Regions from separate parts of the Nonomuraea sp. CA-143628 genome, predicted to be linked through region 1. Evidence: predicted binding sites of a transcription regulator. Region 1 holds the regulator's gene; each other region holds the start of a gene.
What was found. Region 1 encodes LexA, which represses DNA repair genes until DNA is damaged. Its sites were predicted from a motif close to TCGAACANNTGTTCGA; they were not measured.
Positions count from the first base shown of each region.

Region 1 (5,190 bases):
GTGGCTGGCCGCCGCGTACCGCGACTGGACCCTCGTCACCCGAGTGGGCGACGTCCACGCCGACCACGCCAAGCCCGACGCTCTCCTGCAAGGGTCCCCGACGTCGTCGAGCACGCTGCCTGGCTTGCTCGTACAGATGTTCCGGCACGCCTCGATCGACAGCCGGTCTACCGTCCTGGACGTGGGCACCGGCACCGGCTACGGCACGGCTCTCCTGTGCGCTCGGCTCGGCCACCCGAGGGTCACGGCGATCGACGTGGACCCGTATCTCACAGCGGCCGCCGAGAAGCGGCTGGACGAGATCGGCTACCGGCCGCAGCTCCTCACCGCGGACGCCACGGCGGGCCCGCTGCCCGGAGAATGGGACCGGATCATCGCCACCGTGGCCGTCAAACCGATCCCGCGCTGCTGGCTGGCCGCGTTGAAGCCGGGCGGCCGGCTGGTGACCACGATCATCGGTACGAGCCTGATCATCACCGCCGACAAGCAGCAGGACGGAGGGGCGGCCGGCAGGGTCGAGTGGGACCGCGCCGGGTTCATGCGCACCCGGCACGGCAGCGACTATCCGGCGCGTAACTGGGACGCCCTCGAGCACGCCCGCACCGAGGAGGGTGAGCAGGTCGAATCCAGCCCTTTCCCGGTGATGGACGTGGTCAACGCGTGGGACGTCAGCACGATGCTGGAACTTGTCGCGCCCGGCATCGAGCACCGCTTCATCACCTACGACGACAAGCCCGACCGGGTTGCGCTCATGGGCCATGAGGATGGGTCGTGGGCCCGCGCCGAGGAGCGAGATGGCAAGGTGACCGTCCACCAGGGCGGGAAGCGCCGCCTTTACGGCTTCCTGGACCAGGTGCGCGATCACTGGCTGACGTTCGGGGAACTGCCGATCCGTGGCGCGCAGGCGGCCATCAATCCCGAGGGAGTGATCACGCTCAAGCGTGGCCGGTGGACCGCCACCATCCGATAGACCATTCCCTGCTGCGGGCCAGTCCTTGTGATGGCCCGCAGCCACCCGGTGGCCTGATTCTGTGGGTGAGTAGCAGTTGCCGGGTCAACTCGTCAGGGTCGGTTGTTCTTGCCGTCCAGCCATAGCGTGTCGGACTCATCGCGATGGGAACTCGAGCTGCCGACGTGTTTGGCGTCGATCTTCGGCCCCTTTTTGATCACGTGCACCAACGCCATCGCGTGTCCACGTCCGAGGTCATAGTCCTGCTTCAGCCAGTCAGTGATCACTCCGGCTTTCACGGACGGCTCGTCGAAGCCGCGCTCCTTCGCCAGAGCGATGAACTCACGTGGAGTCAGTCCGGTCTTGGCCTCGATGTTGTCGAGGTATGCCTGGAACGACATGCGTTCTCTCCATTCCGTGGGGGAAGCCCTGCGAGCTGCAAGCTTGTATTTTGCAAGTACGATCTGTCAACTGAATCATGGGATAAGATCTGCATCATGGCGTCTCGGGAGTACGGACAGTTCTGCGGCCTGGCCCGCGCGATGGAGATGGTCGGCGAACGGTGGAGCATGCTGATCATCCGTAACCTGCTCACCGGGGCCCAGCGCTTCACGGACCTGCGCAGGGGCTTGCCCGCGATCCCGACCAACATCCTTTCGGCCCGCCTCAAACAACTCGAAGAGATGGGACTGGCCACCCGTCGCGCCCTTCGGCATCCCGAACGTGCGGTCGTCTACGAGCTCACCGACTACGGACGCGACCTCGAGCCGGCGCTGATCGCGCTGGGCCGCTGGGGCGCGCGGACGCTCGCCGAGCCTCGCCCAGGCGAGCTCGTCACCGCCGAATCAGTCGCCATGTCCTTCCGTACCACGTACCGGCCGGAAGCCGCCCTAGGAGCCACCGTCGGCTACGAGGTCCGCATGGGCGATCACACGCTCCGCCTGCAGATCATCGATGGAATACTCACAGTCGGCATCGGCCCGCACCCCGCCCCCGACCTCGTCATCGAACGGCTGACCGGCCACCCCATCCGCGAACTGATGAGTGGCAGCAAGGCCCCCAACGAAGTGCTCCACGACGGCAGCGTGCGCGTAGAAGGCGATCCCGTGCTACTCAGTCGATTCGCCGAGATGTTCCGCTTCTGATCAACAGGCCGGCCATGCCGTTCACCCCGGCCTGATCCCTTCCTCGAAGCCTCAGGATCTCGCGGGTCTGTCCAGGAAGTGATTCAACGAGATTTCTGCTGGCGGGATGGCCGCGCGGATGCTGCAGGCGGAAGCGGATCTCCGCCAGGCGCTTGCGGGATCTGGGCGGCTCGCTCGTCCCGCAGGAGCCGTGCGGCGTCGGCCCGTGGTTCCGGGGTGTCGGCAACGCCATCGGACCTTAATAGCTATCAGGAGTCCAGCGGACACGTTGATGACGTCGGCAAGATCTCTCTTTGGTGCGCCGATTTCCGCCAGCAGTCGGTCGCGGGGTCCGGCCGCCTACGATCCAGTCCTTGACCCCGAGGCCGACGGCCTGCCATCCGTTTCCTGTCCTGAGACCGGCGTTCTGGCCGCATGGCTGATGGCCGTACTTCTGGGGGTGCGCGGACGGGGGCATGGCAGGCGTGTTGCCTGCCATGCCCCCGTCGCATGTGTACGGCGCCGATGCCGTACGCCGTACGGCGGGCGCATCACCCTGTCATGCGTGTGGTGCTAGAGGCGGCGGAGGACTGCCACGACCTTGCCCAGGACGCTGGCCTCGTCGCCCGGGATCGGGTCGTAGTTGGCGTTGTGGGGCACCAGCCAGACGTGGCCGTCCTTGCGCTTGAACGTCTTCACCGTGGCCTCGCCCTCGATCATGGCCGCCACGATGTCGCCGCTCTCCGCGACCGGCTGCTGGCGGACGACGACCCAGTCGCCGTCGGCGATGGCGGCGTCGATCATCGAATCACCGGCGACCTGCAGGAGGAAGAGGGTGCCTTCACCGACCAGTTGCTTGGGCAGGGCGAAGACGTCTTCGACGCTCTCCTCGGCGAGGATAGGCCCACCGGCGGCGATCCGGCCGACCAGCGGCACGTATGCGGCCGTGGGCCTGCTCACCGGAGAGTCGGACTCGTTGGCGGCGTCGGGATCGACCCAGAGCACGGGCTCGCCGGGCAGACGCACCTCGAGCGCGCGCGGCCGGTGGGGGTCGCGTCTCAGGTAGCCCTTGCGCTGCAACGCCGTCAGCTGGTGCGACACGCTGGACGTGCTGGTCAGTTGCACGGCCTCGCCGATCTCGCGCATGGACGGCGGGTAGCCCCGCTGTTGGACCGAGTCGCGAATCACCTCGAGGATCTTGCGTTGCCTGGGTGTCAGGCCCAGGGAGTCACGCCGACGCACCGCGAGGTCACTGACCCCGTTGGCGTCATCCCGATCGCTCATGATCTGCCTCCTCGCCCGGCGGCCCGCCTCACCGGCGAATCTCCCGGTCCGTGGTCTTCGTGTCGCACACAGCGACCGTATCGCTGTTGAAGATCATCTTCAAACAATTGTTCGAGTCTTCCTCGAAATTGTTGGCAGCGTGGTGTACAACATCGTACGGGAGTTCGATCGACACCGTGTTCGATTTGCCGATCTTTATTGGGTCTTTTTTTCGGGCCGGGACGGCTGGGAGGTCACACATGCGAGCGACCACCATCACAGATGCGACCAGCGACGACGTCAAGCGACTCACCCTCCTGGCAGACGCCACCCGGCGGCCGGTGGCAGAGGGCGGAAACACGGGTGACGACCGAGGGGACGGTTGTCGGGGCGGCGATTCCGCCAACCGGCCAGATGCCGACGGGCCGGATGCCGACGGGCCGGATGCCAACGGGCCAGGTCGCGAACGCCCGCATACTCGTGACAGCTCCGACAGCCGGGCTCCGGGGTCCGTCGGTTCAGGGCCGGTTGGATCGGCGTCTGTTGGTCCGAGGTCTGCTGGTCCAGGGTCTGCTGGTTCGGCGTCTGGCGATTCGGGGTCGGCCGGTCCGAGGCCTGGCGGTCCGGCGTCGGCCGGTTCGGGATCCGGTGGTTCGGGGTTCGCCGGTCCGGGGTCCGCTGTTTCGGGACCAGAAGGCCGTCTCGGGATAGCGGGAGGGGCCCGTTCCGGAGTCGGGGGTGCGGGTCGTCTGCGGAGTGGGGGCGCGGGCATTCGCGAGGGTGGAGACGGAGGCCGTATCGGCAGGGAAGGCGGAGCACGGCCTGCGCGCGGGGGCGGGGGTCGTCCCGAATACGGCAGTGGGGGCCGTCCGGGGGGAGGCGGCGTACGTACCGGGGGAGGATCGGCTGGCAGAGGGCCTCTCAGCCGTCGGGCTGCGGCGCAGGGGAGACCGCTCCTGTGGTTGGTGCCGGCGCCACGCCCTGACGCCGACGACACACTGCCGCCTGGTGGAAGTGTGCGACCCACGGACGCGACCGGGCGCCCAGAGGAGCCCGCAAGTTCAGCGGAAGCCGGGCGATCGGTGGAGTCCGGGAGCTCCTCGCTTCGGGCGGGCGACGGCCGCGCGGAGGGCCCTCTGCGCGATGCGGGCGTTCGGCCCAGTGAGGCAGAAAGCCGACCCGGGGGCCGGTCCCGTGGGGCGAGTGGCCGGTCCGAGGGTCGATCCCGTGAAGCGGATGGCCAGTCTGAGAGCCGGTCCCGGGAGGCAGGGCGCCGGTCCGAGAGCCGGCGCCGTGGGGCGGGTGGCCGGTCCGAAGGCCGGTCTCAGGAATCGGGTGGCCGGTCCGAGCTTCGGTCTGGGGAGGCTGTGGTCCCCTCAGAGGGGCGGGCGCGCCGGGTGGGTGGTCGACACCCTGCGCGGTCAAAGCGTGTGGGAGGGCGTGCCGGGGGCCGGGCTCGGGAAGTGGCAGGTCGTTCCGGTGGCCGGGTCCGTGAGGTGCCGGGCTCGCACACGCGCCGTCCCCGGCGTAAGGGTGGCCTGCCCGCCGATCGGACCCGTCTGTCCAGGAGGCAGGCCGGCGTCACTCGACGGGGGCGGCGTAATCCTCCCGTACGGCTCACGCGACGGGGGCGGGCCGTACTGGTGATGGCCATGGCTCTGCTGTCCCTGGGCGGCTTCTGGCTCGGCACCCGCGCGGTCAGCCAGGCGTCCGCGGCGCCCGCCGTACCGAGTCATGCGGGTCTGCCGTGGGTGACCGTCCACGAGGGGGACACTCTCTGGACGATCGCCGACGCGATGGCTCCCGACGAGGGCGATCCTGGAGCGGTCGTGAGCGAGATCAAGCGGCTGAACG
Region 1 is NZ_CP192072.1:3,485,344-3,490,533, forward strand. It holds gene ACQP2T_RS16305 (methyltransferase domain-containing protein) at 1-970, shown strand, start outside; gene ACQP2T_RS16310 (DUF4287 domain-containing protein) at 1,063-1,350, opposite strand; gene ACQP2T_RS16315 (winged helix-turn-helix transcriptional regulator) at 1,447-2,094, shown strand; gene lexA (transcriptional repressor LexA) at 2,647-3,357, opposite strand; gene ACQP2T_RS16325 (hypothetical protein) at 3,386-3,640, opposite strand; gene ACQP2T_RS16330 (LysM peptidoglycan-binding domain-containing protein) at 4,989-5,190, shown strand, end outside.

Region 2 (5,190 bases), 1.7 Mb from region 1:
GTCTTCACGCTGTCCATAACGGTCATCCCGCTGCTGGTGGCCGTCGTGGTGGGACCGCTGCTCGCGCTGGCGCTCGACTGGTCGGGCGCCTGGCCGAGGCGGGCCGGGCGGATCGTGCTGTCCCTCGCCCTGGTGGCCTTCTCACCGGTGGCCGTGGCGGTCTCCTGGATGCGCGGGCTGATGCCCGACGCGTCCGGCCTGGCCACGATGGCCGAGGGCCTGCGCGACCCCGCCACGGCTCCGGGAACGCTCCAGCTCATCCTGGCCGCCGCCACCTTCGGCGTGGTCTGCGCGCTGGCGACGATGGCGTTCCTGCCCGCGCTGCGCGGTGGCACGGTCTCACCGGCCATGCTGGCCGTGGGCGGGCTCGTCGCCCTGGCGATGGTCGCCGCCGGGCTGCAGACGTTCGCGATCGGGCTGACCATGACGCACGGCGGCCCCAACGGGTCCACGCAGACGCTGAGCCTCGTCCAGTACACCTACACCTTCATGGTGGGCAGGATCGGGCTGGGCGCCACGGTGGCTACCGTCATGGGGCTGGTCCTGGGCCTCCTGGGGATCGGCGCGGTCTGCGTGGCGGCGGCGAGCGGCATGCGCATCACGATCGAGCCCCGCGGGGCGACCCCGGATCAGGCCGTCGTACGCGCCGGCTCCGGAGCCAAGGTGATCGTCGGCGTGGTGGCGCTGGTGCTCGTCACCGCCGTCGGGCTCGCCTTGACCTGGCCGTGGCTGTCGGCGCTGCTGGCGCCCGCCCAGCCGGGATCCGCGGCCCCGTCCGGGTGGCGCACGGTCCTCAACACCTGGGCGCCCGCCCTGATCGGCGCGCTGGTGTCGGTGGGCGTCGCCTACCTCGGGGCCCTCGGCATCGGCGGGCTGCGGCCGCTGGGCCGCAGGAGCGAGTGGCTGCTGCTGGTGTTCGCCCCCTGGCTGTTCGTCGGGATGGGCCCGCTGAGCCTGGCCGGCTGGCGCACCATCCGCGGCATGAGCCTGATCGACTCCTTCATCGCCCTCGTCCAGCCGGTGCTGGTCAGCGTGCCCGCCCTGCTGATCCTGACGCTGCTGTGCAAGGGGCTGGCCGCGCGTGCCGGCAAGGACTTCCTGAGCGGCGTGGTCCTGCCCTCACTCCCCATGGCCGGCATCCTCGTCCTGGCCGTCACGCTCGTGAACGGCCAGGACCTCCTGTGGCCCCTGCTGGTCGCCCAGGACCCCGGCCTGGCCACCGCGCCGGTCGAGCTGCTCACCCGGACGAGCGGCTACACCTCGGCCCCGCCCGACGTCGGCCTGGCCACGCCGCTGGCCGTGGTCGCGGTCGCCCTGATCGGGATCGTCGCCGCGCAGCTGCTCTACCTCGACCGGCTCGCCATCACCGTGGGCCGTTCGCGGGCGGATGCCTCACCTGCGTAAATTGTGGGACCGTGGACATCCGTGATGTGACCTCCGACGACCTCGACGCCGTTCTCGACCTCCGCCAGCGCGCCTTCGGCCTGATCCCGGCCGCCGAGCGGGAGCCCTGGCGCCAGGCGGCGCTGCCGGCGCTGGCCGAAGGCCGCCTGCTGGGCATGTTCGACGGGCCCAGGCTGGTCGCGTCCTCGCGGCTGCGCCCGTTCACCCAGTGGTGGCACGGCAAGCCGCAGCCGCTGGCCGGGGTCGCGGCCGTCACCGTCAGCCCGGAGGATCGCGGCAAGGGCGTCGGCGGCCGGCTCACGCAGGCCACCGTGGAGCGGGCCGTGGCGTTCGGCGATGCCGTGTCCGCGCTCTATCCGGCCACCACGCCGCTCTACCGCTCGGCCGGCTACGAACACGCGGGAGCCCAGCACCGCGTCACGCTCCCGGCCGAGGCGCTGCGGACGATCCCGCCGAGCGGCCGGGTCGAGCTGCGCAGGATGGGTCCCGGCGACGCGGCCGAGGTGGTCTCGGTGCTGCGGCGGGCATACGGCGCCGCGCGCGCCTCCGGCCCCATCTCCTGGGACGAGCGCACCTGGGCGCTGCGGCTCGGCCAGGAGGACGATTTCCTCTATCTGGCGCCGGACGGCTACGTCGTCTACCGCTGGGCCGGCCCGGACATCGAGGTCGACAACCTCGTCGCCGAGTCCGAGGAGACCGCCAGGGCGCTGTGGTCGCTGGTGGGCAGCGCGTCGTCGATGGCCGAGCACGTCACCGCCAACGTCGCGCCCGACGACCCGGTGCTGTGGCTGCTGCGTGAGCGGTCCACGGAGCGCATCAAGCAGGTGCGGTGGATGTTCCGCGTCCTCGACGTGGCGGCCGCCGTGGAGCGCAGGGGATACCCGGCCGCCGTCGCGGGCGAGGTGGTCGTCGAGGTGACCGACCGGCTGCGGGCGGGCAACACGGGGCGCTGGCGGCTGGAGTTCTCCGGCGGCTGCGGGGCCGCCACGCCGCTCGGGGACTCGGGGGAGGCCGGGGCGGTGCTGTCGATCAACGGCCTGTCCGCCCTGTACGCGGGGATCCCGGCGGCCACGCTGCGGCGCGGCGGCCTCATGTCCGGGCACGAGCGCTACGACGAGCTGCTGGACACCGTCTTCGCCGCCAAGCCGTACATGCTGGACTACTTCTGACCGCCCCGGCCACGTCCGCCCATGCTCGCGGGCGTTTCCCGATGCGCGGGCACGTCAGCCGAGGTAGAGTCTCGTGCCGAACAGATGTTCGGCGGCGCGGGGAGGCAGGCCGGTGCGGGTGATGGGCGTCGATCCGGGGCTGACCCGGTGCGGCCTTGGCGCGGTCGAGGGGCGGCCGGGCGCGCCGCTGTCCTTGGTGGCCGTCGGCGTGGTGCGCACCGGCGCCGACGAGGAGCTGGGCACCCGGCTGGTCGGCATCGAGGCCGGCATCGAGCAGTGGCTCGACGACGTGCGCCCCGACGCGGTGGCGGTCGAGCGGGTGTTCAGCCAGCACAACGTCCGCACGGTCATGGGCACCGCCCAGGCGGCGGGCATCGCGGTCCTGTGCGCGGCCAGGCGCGGCCTGCCCGTCGCGCTCCACACCCCGTCCGAGGTCAAGGCCGCCATCACCGGCAGCGGCACCGCCGACAAGAAGCAGATCGGCGCCATGGTGACCCGCCTCCTGCGGCTCAGCGAGATGCCCAGGCCCGCCGACGCCGCCGACGCGCTCGCCCTGGCCATCTGCCACGTGTGGCGCGGCGGCGCCCAGCACAAGCTGGCCGAGGCCGTGGCAAGGGCCCAGAGCCGCACGGCCCGGGGCCGTACGACAGGGAAGGACGTGGCGCTGTGATCGCGTCCGTGGCCGGGCAGGTGACGGCGATCACCCCCTACGGCGCGGTGATCGAGGTCGGCGGGGTCGGCATCCTCACCCACTGCACACCCGCCACCCTCGCCGCGCTCAGAGTGGGCGAGGAGGCGCGGCTGGCCACGTCGCTGGTGGTGCGGGAGGAGTCGCTCACCCTCTACGGCTTCGCCACCGCCGACGAGCGCACCGTCTTCGAGCTGCTCCAGACGGCCAGCGGCGTCGGCCCCAAGGTGGCGCTGGCCATGCTCGCCGTCCACACGCCCAACGCGCTGCGCGTCGCCGTGGCCTCGGCCGACCTCAAGGCGCTCACCAAGGTGCCGGGCATCGGCCCCAAAGGCGCCCAGCGCATCGTGCTGGAGCTCAAGGACCGGCTCGGCACGCCCGACGAGGCGCTCGACGCGGCCCTCAACGGCGACCGGCGGGCGGCGGCCTGGCGCGACCAGGTCCACTCGGGCCTGGTCGGGCTGGGCTACTCCGGCAAGGACGCCGACGAGGCCATCGCCGCGGTCGAGCCGGAGGCGGGCGACGATCCGCAGATCGCCGTCCTGCTCAAGGCCGCCCTGCGAACGCTGAGCAGCGCGCGATGAGCGGTGCGGTGATGAGCGGGGAGGTCCAGGCGTGAGCCTTGAACGTGATCTCGTCTCGCCCGACGCCGAGGGCGACGAGCTGCAGATCGAGGCGGCACTGCGGCCCAAGCGGCTGAGCGAGTTCATCGGCCAGGCGCGGGTGCGGGAGCAGCTGTCGCTGGTGCTGGAGAGCGCCATGCGGCGCAATCGGCCGCCGGATCATGTGCTGATGAGTGGTTCGCCGGGTCTGGGCAAGACGACACTGGCTATGATCATCGCAGCCGAGTTGAGCGCTCCGCTCCGCATCACCTCAGGGCCGGCCCTGGAGCGGGCCGGTGACCTCGCGGCCATCCTGTCGACGCTGGCCGAGGGCGAGGTGCTGTTCATCGACGAGATCCACCGAATGGCCCGCCCCGCGGAGGAGATGCTCTACCTCGCGATGGAGGACTTCCGGGTCGACATCATCGTCGGCAAGGGCCCCGGCGCCACCGCGATCCCGCTCGACATCGCGCCGTTCACCCTGGTCGGCGCCACCACCAGGGCCGGTCTGCTGCCCGCGCCGCTGCGCGACCGGTTCGGCTTCACCGCGCACATGGACTTCTACGAGGTCGAGGAGCTGGAGCGGGTCCTTTACCGCTCGGCCAGGCTGCTCGAGGTGACGCTGCCGGGCGAGGGGGCGCACGAGATCGCCAGGCGCTCGCGCGGCACGCCCCGCATCGCCAACCGCCTGCTGCGCCGGGTCCGCGACTTCGCCGACGTGCGCACGGAAGGCGTCATCGACCGCGACATCGCCTCCGCGGCCCTCAACCTGTACGAAGTCGACCCCGAAGGGCTCGACCGGCTCGACCGCGCGGTGCTCGGGGTGCTGCTGCGCAAGTTCGGCGGCGGCCCCGTCGGCCTGTCGACGCTCGCGGTGGCCGTCGGCGAGGAGCCGGAGACGGTCGAAGTGGTGGCCGAACCCTTCCTCGTACGCCAAGGACTGCTGGCCAGGACCCCGCGCGGCCGGGTCGCCACCGCCGCGGCGTGGCACCACCTCGGGATGACTCCGCCACCCGACGCATTCGGAGCGACACTTTTCGACTGATCACAGAACGGTTGCAACCGTTTCAATATGGGAACTTCCCCGCGCGCCGAAACGCTGCTTCGTTGCCGCGTTTCGCAACAAGCGCCTACACTCCGTGGCTTGGCTGGCTGTGTAGGCTGACGGGCTGAGCGGCGCGGCCCCGAGGCTACGCACGGAATTTCCGGCGCGAGGCCGGTGTCAACTTCTTGTACGACAATGGAAGGTCGCCCCTTATGAACATGGGACAACTCGGAAGCATCCTGCCGCTGATCCTTCTGGTGGTGGTGTTCTACTTCTTGCTGA
Region 2 is NZ_CP192072.1:5,224,289-5,229,478, forward strand. It holds gene ACQP2T_RS23875 (carbohydrate ABC transporter permease) at 1-1,404, shown strand, start outside; gene ACQP2T_RS23880 (GNAT family N-acetyltransferase) at 1,416-2,573, shown strand; gene ruvC (crossover junction endodeoxyribonuclease RuvC) at 2,686-3,243, shown strand; gene ruvA (Holliday junction branch migration protein RuvA) at 3,240-3,845, shown strand; gene ruvB (Holliday junction branch migration DNA helicase RuvB) at 3,877-4,908, shown strand; gene yajC (preprotein translocase subunit YajC) at 5,127-5,190, shown strand, end outside.
Region 2: the regulator LexA is predicted to act here: its motif matches at 2,650-2,665, upstream of ruvC (crossover junction endodeoxyribonuclease RuvC).

Region 3 (5,190 bases), 6.7 Mb from region 1:
CCGGTACGTCACGCTTACGGAGCGCCTCGGCCAGTTGGGCTCGCGTCTTGGGAGCCATCGTGAGCAGACGGAGGCAGATGGCCCGAGCCACCGACTCAGGGTCGGCGTGGGGAGCAGCAGCGGCGGCCGACCCCTCATCGGGCCCGTCGGGAAGCCACCCACCACGCCCCCGAGAGCCCGCCGAACGTGCCCCCTTCCCACCCCGCCCACCTGATCGCCGTCCTCTACCGGAACGCCTCTCCCCACGTCGGCCACCCTGGTACGGATCATCTTGGTACGGATCATCCTCGGCCTGGCCACCGGTATAGGAACCGCCCTCGAACTGACCGCTGTCGGTGCCCGCACCGGACGACAGCCCGTCCTGGGAGAACGGCATGGCGCCTCGGGGAGAGGGGTTGTCCGCAGTGGACGATGAAGTGCCTTGGGCAGGCGGAGGCACGTCCTGGCCCCAGGGAGACGCCCTGCCTGCGCTGGGCGGTGAGTGATCCTGGGCAGGCGGCCAGACGGTTTCTTGGGGCGCGGTTGAGAGCCGCTCATCGTTCTGTCCGCCGCCCGACTCGCTGCCCGAATCACCGGACGACTCATCGGTCGACGCTGCGCCCAACTCGGAGTTCGGCTCAGTAGGTGCGTGAGCGGGCTGGGCCGAAGGTGGGTCGGTCGCGGGTGGGTCGGCCGGAGGGCGGGACCGTTGGCGCCATTCGCTGAGCGAGGGCCACCCTGCCGACGGCTCCCCGCCGGACGACTTTCCACTGGATAGTGCAGCGCCAGACATCTTCCCACCGGACAGTTCGCTACCGGTCAGCTTGCCACCTGACGGTTCGCCACCGGGTAGCCCACCTGATGGTTCACCCCCAGACAGCCTCCCACTGGACGACCTCCCACCGAACGACTTCCTACCGGACGGTTCGGTGCCGAGCAGTTCCCCGCCAGACAGCTCACCGCCAGGCAGCCTCCCACCAGACGAGTCGCCGCCGGGCACCCTCCCGTTGGACCGTTTCCTCCGGGATGGTTTCCGGCCTCGGGGTGAGTCGTCCGAGGAGGACCCGGAGGGCCAGGTGTCCTCCGGGGTTGATGACCGCGGAGAGAGGCTGGCGCTGGAGTTGCGGCGGCGGCCCGGAGGCGGGGTGGGGAGGTCTGGCCAGGCGCCCCAGTCATGGGGGTGGGGCGCCTGCGACGGGTCCGTGTCACTCATTCCGACGACCGATCAGAGTCACTCATGCGGCGACCGATCAGACGTCACCGGGCTTCGGCGTGGCGGCGGCCTTGGCGCCGCGGCCCGAGGGAGCGGCGGCTGGGGCGGCCGGGGCCGCGGGTGCCTCGGCGGGGGCGTCCAGGCGGGGGCCGACGCCGAGCTTGTCCTTGATCTTCTTCTCGATCTCGTTGGCCATGTCGGGGTGGTTCTTCAGGAAGTTGCGGGCATTCTCCTTGCCCTGGCCGAGCTGGTCGCCCTCGTAGGTGTACCAGGCGCCGGACTTGCGGACGAAGCCGTGCTCGACGCCCATGTCGATGAGGCCGCCCTCGCGGGAGACGCCCACGCCGTAGAGGATGTCGAAGTCGGCGACCCGGAAGGGCGGGGCCATCTTGTTCTTGACGACCTTGACCCGCGTGCGGTTGCCGACCGCCTCCGTGCCGTCCTTGAGCGTCTCGATGCGGCGGATGTCGAGACGGACCGAGGCGTAGAACTTGAGCGCCTTACCGCCGGTCGTGGTCTCGGGCGAGCCGAACATGACGCCGATCTTCTCGCGGAGCTGGTTGATGAAGATGGCGGTGGTGCCGGTGTTGCTGAGCGCGCCGGCGACCTTGCGCAGGGCCTGGGACATCAGGCGGGCCTGGAGGCCGACGTGGCTGTCGCCCATCTCGCCCTCGATCTCGGCCTTGGGGACCAGGGCGGCCACCGAGTCGATGACGATGATGTCGACGGCGCCCGACCTGATCAGCATGTCGGCGATCTCGAGCGCCTGCTCACCCGTGTCGGGCTGGGAGACGAGCAGGGCGTCGGTGTCGACGCCGAGCTTCTTGGCGTATTCGGGGTCGAGGGCGTGCTCGGCGTCGATGAACGCCGCGATGCCGCCCGCGCGCTGGGCGTTGGCCACCGCGTGCAGGGCGATCGTGGTCTTACCCGAGGACTCCGGGCCGTAGACCTCGACGATCCGGCCACGCGGCAACCCTCCGATGCCCAGCGCGACATCCAGGGAGATCGAACCCGTGGGGATCACCTCGATGGGGGCTCGGGCGTCGTCGCCGAGGCGCATGACGGAGCCCTTGCCGAACTGCCTCTCGATCTGAGCGAGGGCGGTCTCGAGGGCCTTCTCGCGGTCGTTGATAGCCATGGGAACTCCCCCTGGAGGGTTGTGGTCCGATCAGTCGAGTGAAAGCTACGGCCTGCCACCGACAGTTTTGCGGAGTCGTCGCTGGGAGGGCGCGTGGCCCGGCGGACTACATCCTAGCCGAACGGCTGTTCGATCACAGCAGGAACACGCGCTAATACCCCACGCAACGGCTCCTGCCCCCTGTCATCGAAGGCTGACCGTTGCTACTGGAAGTTGATGACCATAAGGTTCATGCGGCCATGGTTTGGCCGAGAGCCTCCAGTCGTCACGAGCGTAGGTGGAGAACTCCCTGACGATCAGACGAGAGGGGATGGCTCCTTGTGGGAGGGGTTCTGTGAGGCGCGTTCATGTGATCACCATTGTCGCGGGAACGATCGTCACTCTTGGGCTGGCAGCCGTCATCATCTTCACGACGGCCAGAGTGCTCACAACGATGACCGGAGCGCCCCGATCTGAGCCACACGCGACATCTTTTGCGCTGCTGCCCGTACTTGAGATGTCCTCCATTCCCTGCGCCGCGGGTACGGTGGGCGCTCTCGACGGCACCTCGTGTTACAAGCTCGGCCAGGGCATGACCGGCATCAGAGCAGAGAAGGCGACAGCCGGCTTGTCCGGGGGGACGACCTGGGTAGTCCAAGTCACGCTCAACAACTCCGACAGTGCCAAGTTCGCCGCGCTGACATCGGCCCTGTACCAGTTGCCCGCCCCACGGAACCAACTCGCCATCGTCATCGACGGCAAAGCGATCACCGCGCCGACCATCACACAGCCGATTTCTGGGCCCGAGCTGGAGATCAGTGGCGCCTTCACCCGGAAGGACGCCACCGACCTGGCAAGACGGCTGGCCGGCGGGCCTAACTGACCGACGCCTTCCGCCGACCTATGTGATCACGCGCTGTCAGCTTCTCGGCTGTAAGCGACCGAGCTTGCAGCTCCTCGCCGTCGATGGCTTCGACGGTCTGGTCCGCGTCAGGCAGCGTGACTCACTGCCCAGCCCGTAACGCCGCGTGTGGCGATGTTGCGGGCTGCGTTGACGTCGGCGTGCTCAGCGAAGCCGCACGACGTACAGCAGAAAGAGGCTTGATCGAGCCGGTTCTTGCGGTCCACATGCCCGCACGAGGAGCACCGCTGGGAGGTGAAAGCCGGGTCGACGTGGATGAGCGCGACCCCAGCTCGGGCCGCCTTGTAGCCGATGAACGCTCCCAGTTGGTGGAAGCTCCAGGAATGCAGCGTGACCCGCTGGGGCTTGCGAAGCCGTACCCGGTCCCGGATGCCCTGCAGGTCTTCCAGGGCGATCCCTTGGCTGGTGCGTTCTGTTGGCGTGGAAGGCGGCCAGAGCGGCGACGACGCGGTACATTCCGCGCGCTCGCATGTCGTCGGTGCCGAGCCACCTGGTGGCCGGGGAGCGCGGACCACGGCATTCAACAGGTCGGCGACCGGCCGGTGTGGGACGAGGTCGTCCAGGCGTACGCCCAGTGGGTCGCCTGGGGCGAGCCGAGCCAGCGGCGGTACGGCATCACCGTCACGCCGGAGGGCCAGCGGATCTGGCTGGACGATCCGGAGCGTGTACTGGGCAGCGCAGGCCCCTGAAGGCCCGCCCTTCCGAGGGCCTCTCTGCTCCGACACCCAGCGGACGATCACGCGGGTGTGGACGCTCTTGTGCGGATCCTCATAGACGCCGCCGCGTAACCTCCAGACCCCGTCAAGTGATGTTCACGCGGGTTGGCCTCCGCGTGTTGTCAGGCGCGGTGAGCTGGGGAGACTCATTGCAGGGGCGAGGGTTGGAGGCGGCTTGACGAGCGGCTACACCGGGGAACGGCGCACCCATCTGGAAGCACTCGCCGAGTTGTTGCCCGGTCACGGGCTGGCGAGTCGCATGATCGGCGGTGAGGAGCCGGTGCTGTGGGCGTGGCATCTCCGCACCGGCAGGCAGACGCTCGTTTTCGCCACCCCCGCCGGTCGTGGGTGGCAGTTCCTGTGGTCACCCGGGGGTCAGGGCACCGCCGACGACCTGCATCTGACGGCCCGCTCGCTGAAAGAGAGCATGGAGGATGACGAGCGGGGAGGCCGGCCGGGGCCGTGAGGTCAACGGAGCTTGGAGGAGACGTTCTCGACCTGGCAGACCGCGCGCCAGACGGTCTTGGCGCTCTCGCCGTCGGCCAGCGCCTGGTCGACCGTCCGCCCTTCGAGCGGGGCGAGCACGTAGTCGCGGGCCCACGAGTCGGCGTACGACTCCCCGAAGTGGGCGCGCATCCGTCTCCAGAACTCGGTCAGCCGCATCACACAAGTATGGAACCGCCGGAAGGGTGGGTAGGACACCCCCATGGCAAAGACCCCCAAGTCCTCCAAGTCCTCCCCGCCCAAGTCCGCCGAGTGCAAAGCCAACCGGAAGAAGCGCCGCCAGCTCCGGTTAACCCAGCGCATAGCCGTACAGCAGGAGAAATCGGAAAGAGCCGAAAGGCACGCTGGCATCAGGCAGGAACCTCGGGCGGGCACGCCGCGTACGCGTAGAGCGTCGCGACGGTAGATCACATCACGCGCGAGCCGTACATCTCACCCAGATGGTCGGCGAGCAGCTCCAGCCGGGCGCCGTCGGGGTCCTTGAAGTAGATGGAGGCGCCGCTCTCGATCTGGTGCGGCACGCCGGCCACCTCGAGCTTGCCGCGCAGCCGCTCCCAGGTGGCGGGGTCGACGGAGATCGCGATGTGGTGCAGCCCGCCGAGCACCTCCCGGTAGGGGCCGAGGTCGAGCCCCGGGAAGTCGAAGAAGGCGAGGAGGTTGCCGTTGCCGATGTCGAAGAAGAAGTGGTTGGAGCCCTTGAAGTCACGGTTTTCGAAAATCTCCGTCAAGGGGAACTCAA
Region 3 is NZ_CP192072.1:10,166,592-10,171,781, forward strand. It holds gene recX (recombination regulator RecX) at 1-1,192, opposite strand, end outside; gene recA (recombinase RecA) at 1,230-2,330, opposite strand; gene ACQP2T_RS46045 (SecDF P1 head subdomain-containing protein) at 2,680-3,192, shown strand; partial or broken gene ACQP2T_RS46050 (RNA-guided endonuclease InsQ/TnpB family protein) at 3,300-3,644, opposite strand; gene ACQP2T_RS46055 (hypothetical protein) at 4,123-4,413, shown strand; gene ACQP2T_RS46060 (DUF3046 domain-containing protein) at 4,416-4,610, opposite strand; gene ACQP2T_RS46065 (VOC family protein) at 4,859-5,190, opposite strand, start outside.
Region 3: the regulator LexA is predicted to act here: its motif matches at 2,448-2,463, upstream of recA (recombinase RecA).

Region 4 (5,190 bases), 3.7 Mb from region 1:
CCAAGCCAGAACGTCGCGACCTCGACGGCGGCCGCTTGAGAAGCGACCAGAGGATCGGTCCACACACTGTCGGCCTGGGCCGGCGCGGCCATCAGACTCGTGGCCAGCAGGCTAACGGCCAACACACCTAAAGTTCGCTTCACGTCGCATCTCCGGGGGTTCACTGGTTGGTCGATGACAGAAATTCGAACCTGTGCTCGATAGTGCGATTAGACGCTACATGACCGATTCGGACTGATCAACCGATTTATGGTCTGTCCGTAAACCCTGCGAGACGACAAAGCGTAGAGTCAACGGCCCTATTGGGGCGCAATGACATCCGCAAGGGGTCCTGACCGATATGCCAGCCTGGGAACACGAGTCCGGCATGGCGGCAGGTGAGGTGCGCCTCGCGTGGCAGCCGTCCAGATGAAGGACGCCGGCAACCGTATGGACGGCGCCCTCTGGGCTTCCCCTCAAGACCGACTGCGATCCCTGACGCCCACAGAAGATCAAAAAGGCCCTCTCCCCAAGAGCGGGGCGAGGGCCTCTCACGTGCGGAGGATCGGGGATTTGAACCCCGGATGGTGTTGCCACCAAACCGCATTAGCAGCTTGGATCTCGTACGTCCCGATCGGTTCAACCTGGACCACCTGGCCATGTGCGGCTGCATGGGACGGTGTTGTACGGGGTCGGATTGCAACTAGAACTGCAACTAGACCCCGTCCCAACATGCGTCATCAGGTTCGGCATGTGATCTGAAGCCCTGTCAATCGCACTCACTAGGAGCCCGGTGGTTTCCGAGACCGCAGGCTACATGCAGACCGCCAGGTGGTCGACGGTCACAAGGACATCCAACAGTAGAGCAGCTGGTCGTTTTCTCCCGCTCGACGTGCCAGGCCGACAAGATCCGTGATGAGGGACAGCGTGTACCCCGCGTCATCGTCGGTGAAGTTCGAGAACTCCTCGATGGCTGCCCATTGCTCTGCCAGCGTCGGCAGGCGTGCGTCGTCGACGGCGGCGAGCACGTCGCGCATGTGCACCGGCAGTTCCACGATGCCTGGGCCTTCCATATAAGGAGAGTCTTCCGGCAGGGCATCCCACTCCTCGGCACTTCGCGGGGCGCCCTCCGGGGGCGGGTACAAATCCACGGTCTCGACCAGGCCCACAGAGAAATCCACTTCGCTGGCAAACGCCACGAGCTGCCCCAGGATCACTTCAGGGTCGATCCATTTGGTCTCCACCACATCGAACTCCGGAACCCCGCGAGTTGCGTCGGCGATCACACGGGAATGCTCTGGCTGGACAGCCGCCGCGGCACGGTCCGCGGCACGGTAGTACTCATAGAAGATGCCCACGCAAGTGCTCCTGTCCTGATCTTTGCCAACATGGTCAACTTCTCGGCAGACGGACACGGTAGAGCATGTGACCGACATTTCCACGACTCGGTTCAGGTGAGTGCACTGTCCATAGCCAGCTGGTGGATTTCGGGCCGGGCCTCTGCGGCAAGCCGCGCGGGTGCGCCGCACGTCTGCCAGCAAGATTGGCGACGGTCACTTCACCGTGCGGACGCACGCACCTCTCCTGCCGGCCCTTACTGTCACCGTCGTTCCAGCCCGTCAGGGGAGAGTTCTCGGTCGGGTCGGCTTGTCCTGGGCGACGGCGACGGGAAGAGCCGGTCAGCCTCAGCTACTGACAACGCAATGCTTGTCACGATCATGTTCGAATCAGGTCGACGCCCCTGCGCGGTCCGTCCTGAGTCGCTCTTAGCGGCCTTGTCGTGCAACCCAGAAAGCCGGTGTTCGAGGGCGGAGACCGGAAGGTTGTACAACCTGCGTAGGCTCATCGCCTTAAGATCGAAGCAGGGAGCGTATTCGATGAGACTGTTCAAGACTCGTAAGTCGTCGTGCCACTGCCGGCCACAATGGCCTGGTCTTGTGACGGAAATGAACGGCTATACCATGCCGTGCTTACCGGACGATCGCGGCAGCTTGTTGACCTCACTCGGTGACCGATCGGCCTGGTGCGGCGAGTGTGGCGCGACCTACCCGGGCAACTTCGTCCTCGAACCAGATACGCCACCCCCGTTCGAGTGGGCGCGAGAGCCGAAGAACACGTTGTGCTCCTGTGAGCCGCGGTGGCCGCAACTGATGGTCATGGTGGACGGACAGTGGTACCTCGGCTACCCAGGTTCGAGCGGACAGCTCGTCGTTGACGGTGCGGCGGAAGAGGCCTTCTGCCGCAACTGCGGTGCCTACTTCCTGGGGGAGATGGTGGTCGACCTCGATGACAGATCACACCTTGTAGAGCCAGGGGAGATGTAGCTGGTGTGGGGCGTCACGTCGCACTTGCTCGGTGGGTCAGGCTTGAGAAATAAGGCTCTGGACCGTCCATCGCCTCAGTCCTTTCGGCGGATGCCCGCCGACGAGTGATCGTGAGCGCCGTCCCAACTGCCAACAGTTTTACCGCGCGTGACCGTTGCGGCTGAGATATAGCCTTCCACCTATGCCATGACCTTGCCTCATCACGATGCAAACCGTGATCATTTGCATGTATATGCACGGCGGGAAGTTGCGGCGGAACCCCGTCAGAGGGGCTGGCGCCCTCGGCTCGGCGGATTCGACCAGGACACTCGGCAGCGAGGGGTTTGGCCATGCTCAGCGGGGAATGTAAGTGCGACGCTCGCTAGCCAACCCGGTGCGCTAGGACTGAGGAACGAAGTCCCAGCGCGGCGATCGCCCCCGGCCCTCTACGCAGCCCAGCCACCACATGGCGATCGTAGGGCAGATGGATCTCCTGCCTAGACGACCAGTGATCGCAGGTCAAGCCAAGTATTGCGTGCGGTGGATGAGAACCCGGCCTACGGGCAGTGCCTGTAGGCAGAGGGCGAAACAGCAATGAGTATCCGAAACACGATGTCCTGCTTAACGCACTGCTCTAAGTTCGTCCTGGCCACCTCTGTTGCATCAGCAGTAGCGGCGAGGACTCCTAGAGGCCGAAGCGTGATGTAGTTGTTATCTTGATTTGTCGAAACTTTGTTTGAATGAGATATGGTCGTATCAAGGAGGAGCCATGGGGGACCGTAGCGCCATTGAGTGGACTGAGGCGACCTGGAACCCCACTACAGGGTGCGATCGGGTATCGCGAGGGTGCGATAACTGCTACGCCATGACGCTTGCTGCTCGGCTCAAAGCCATGGGGCAACCGCGCTATCAGCGCGATGGAAATCCTAAAACGAGCGGGCCGGGATTCGGACTCACTTGCCACCCTGAGGCCCTCTCGCTTCCGCTGTCCTGGAAAAGGCCTCGTCGAGTATTTGTGAACTCAATGAGCGATCTCTTCCACGCTCAAGTTCCGATCGAGTTTGTTCAGCAGATATTCGACGTTATGGCTGCAACGCCGCAGCATACCTATCAAGTCTTGACCAAGAGAGCGAAGCGGCTGAAGCGGATTGCATCGCGGCTTTCATGGCCGGATAACGTCTGGATCGGAACATCCATAGAAGATGCTGACGTTCTGGACCGTGTAGACGACCTCCGGATGGTTCCCGCGGCAGTGAGATTTCTTTCATGCGAACCGTTGTTGGGGCCTCTGAGTGACTTGTCGCTTGATGGCATTCATTGGGTGATCGTAGGCGGCGAAAGCGGTAAGAATGCCCGTCCCATGAGCGTTGATTGGGTGGAAGAGCTTCGCCTTAAATGTCAGCGGGCAGATGTCCCCTTCTTCTTCAAGCAATGGGGAGGGCGAACGCCTAAAGCCGGAGGGCGGCAATTGCAAGGGAGGACCTGGGACGACATGCCGCTAGTGGCAGCGAGCTAAGGGAAGTCTATCGTCACGCCATCGGTGAACTGTCGTTTGCCGGGCGGACGATTGACCTGGATCGCACCACTTTTCTCCAGCGGTCTTAGAACTGGCCGGATGTGTGTTTCGCGGTAGGGTGTCTCCAAGATGGCGTACCACTCGACTTCTGAGACGGTCACGCCCCGCCTACCTGTGAACCGTTGAAGAATCGCCTCGCTCAGGGGGCGTAGATCCGGTTCGAGGGTGAACAGCACATCTTGGCCAGCGAGCCTATCGGAGAATTGACAGCCAGATCCGGGGTCCACTTTCCACATGGCATCCTTCATGAGCTTAACGCCCAATTGGTGGCGAGTGCCGTGGAAGAGGTAGTAGCCGATGTTTCCAGTGTTGTTTGTCATTGCGAATGACTGCACGAAGTTGAAGCCGACTTGGTCGCGTAGCTGCCGTACGTATACTTCGCGCAGATGTTCAACCCGATCGGCATCTACCGTGTAGCTGTTAAGGACGTCCCGAACATCCATGCCAAAGAGGCCGCGCATGGCATTCTCCTGGCCGTCACGAGTAATGAATCTTTGCACATGCCCGACCATGAAATTGACGAAGATCTCTGTGCGCGGGTAGGCCAGGAGATCGGTCAGGAGGTTCATCGGAAGGCCGCTATAGCCGAAGGGATCGACGAAAGCGAATGTTGGAGCCAGATTCCGCTTCTGCTCTCGTAAGGCATCGATAATGCTCTCGGCGGCCTTGTCGAAGCGGTCGTTTTCGACATGCGTCTTAATGTTGCTCGGCCAAGGCGCGTATTGGGTTTTTAGAGAGTCGATCTCCTTTTGTAGGTTGGCGGCGTTGTCTGCATCGGCCTCTATAAAGAGAAAGGCAAACTCTCGATTCCGCATGTTCTTAAAGTGTCGATGTTCAATCAATCGCCGAAGCGAGATTAGGGGAGAGCCTTCACTGTCATCGTTGTAACGACCACGTCCGGCGAAGCCATCCAGGAACAGGATTCGACCGTTCCAACTGGAGAGGATGGGAAACCATCCATCGAGATAGCGGCTAAGCATCTGGTGCTTAGCCTTAGTGTGCGGGGGGCAGTCCCACTTTGAGGGGTCGGAGTCCTTTGGCACATCGCCTCCAACTGGTGAAATCTCTGCATACTGTCTCACGCTCAGTCGACGTTGAATAGCAGCGAGCCAACTTTGTCCACTTCGCTCGCATATGTCAACCGCGCGCGAGGGCAAATTTCGGACCGTCCGATAGTCGGCATCCGGTGGGATTTAGGCACAGAGGCTGTAATGGGGCTCGCTAAGTTCGACTGCTCTCGCGGCTCGTGGCCGTCGGCGGCCGGGACCGGCCCCCAGGCCGCATGCCCGGCCACCGAGCGGGCGTAGCGCCGCCCCTTGATCTTCATAGGAG
Region 4 is NZ_CP192072.1:13,529,583-13,534,772, reverse strand. It holds gene ACQP2T_RS62075 (trypsin-like serine peptidase) at 1-125, opposite strand, end outside; gene ACQP2T_RS62070 (hypothetical protein) at 822-1,337, opposite strand; gene ACQP2T_RS62065 (DUF5131 family protein) at 3,052-3,798, shown strand; gene ACQP2T_RS62060 (three-Cys-motif partner protein TcmP) at 3,795-4,838, opposite strand.
Region 4: the regulator LexA is predicted to act here: its motif matches at 3,007-3,022, upstream of ACQP2T_RS62065 (DUF5131 family protein).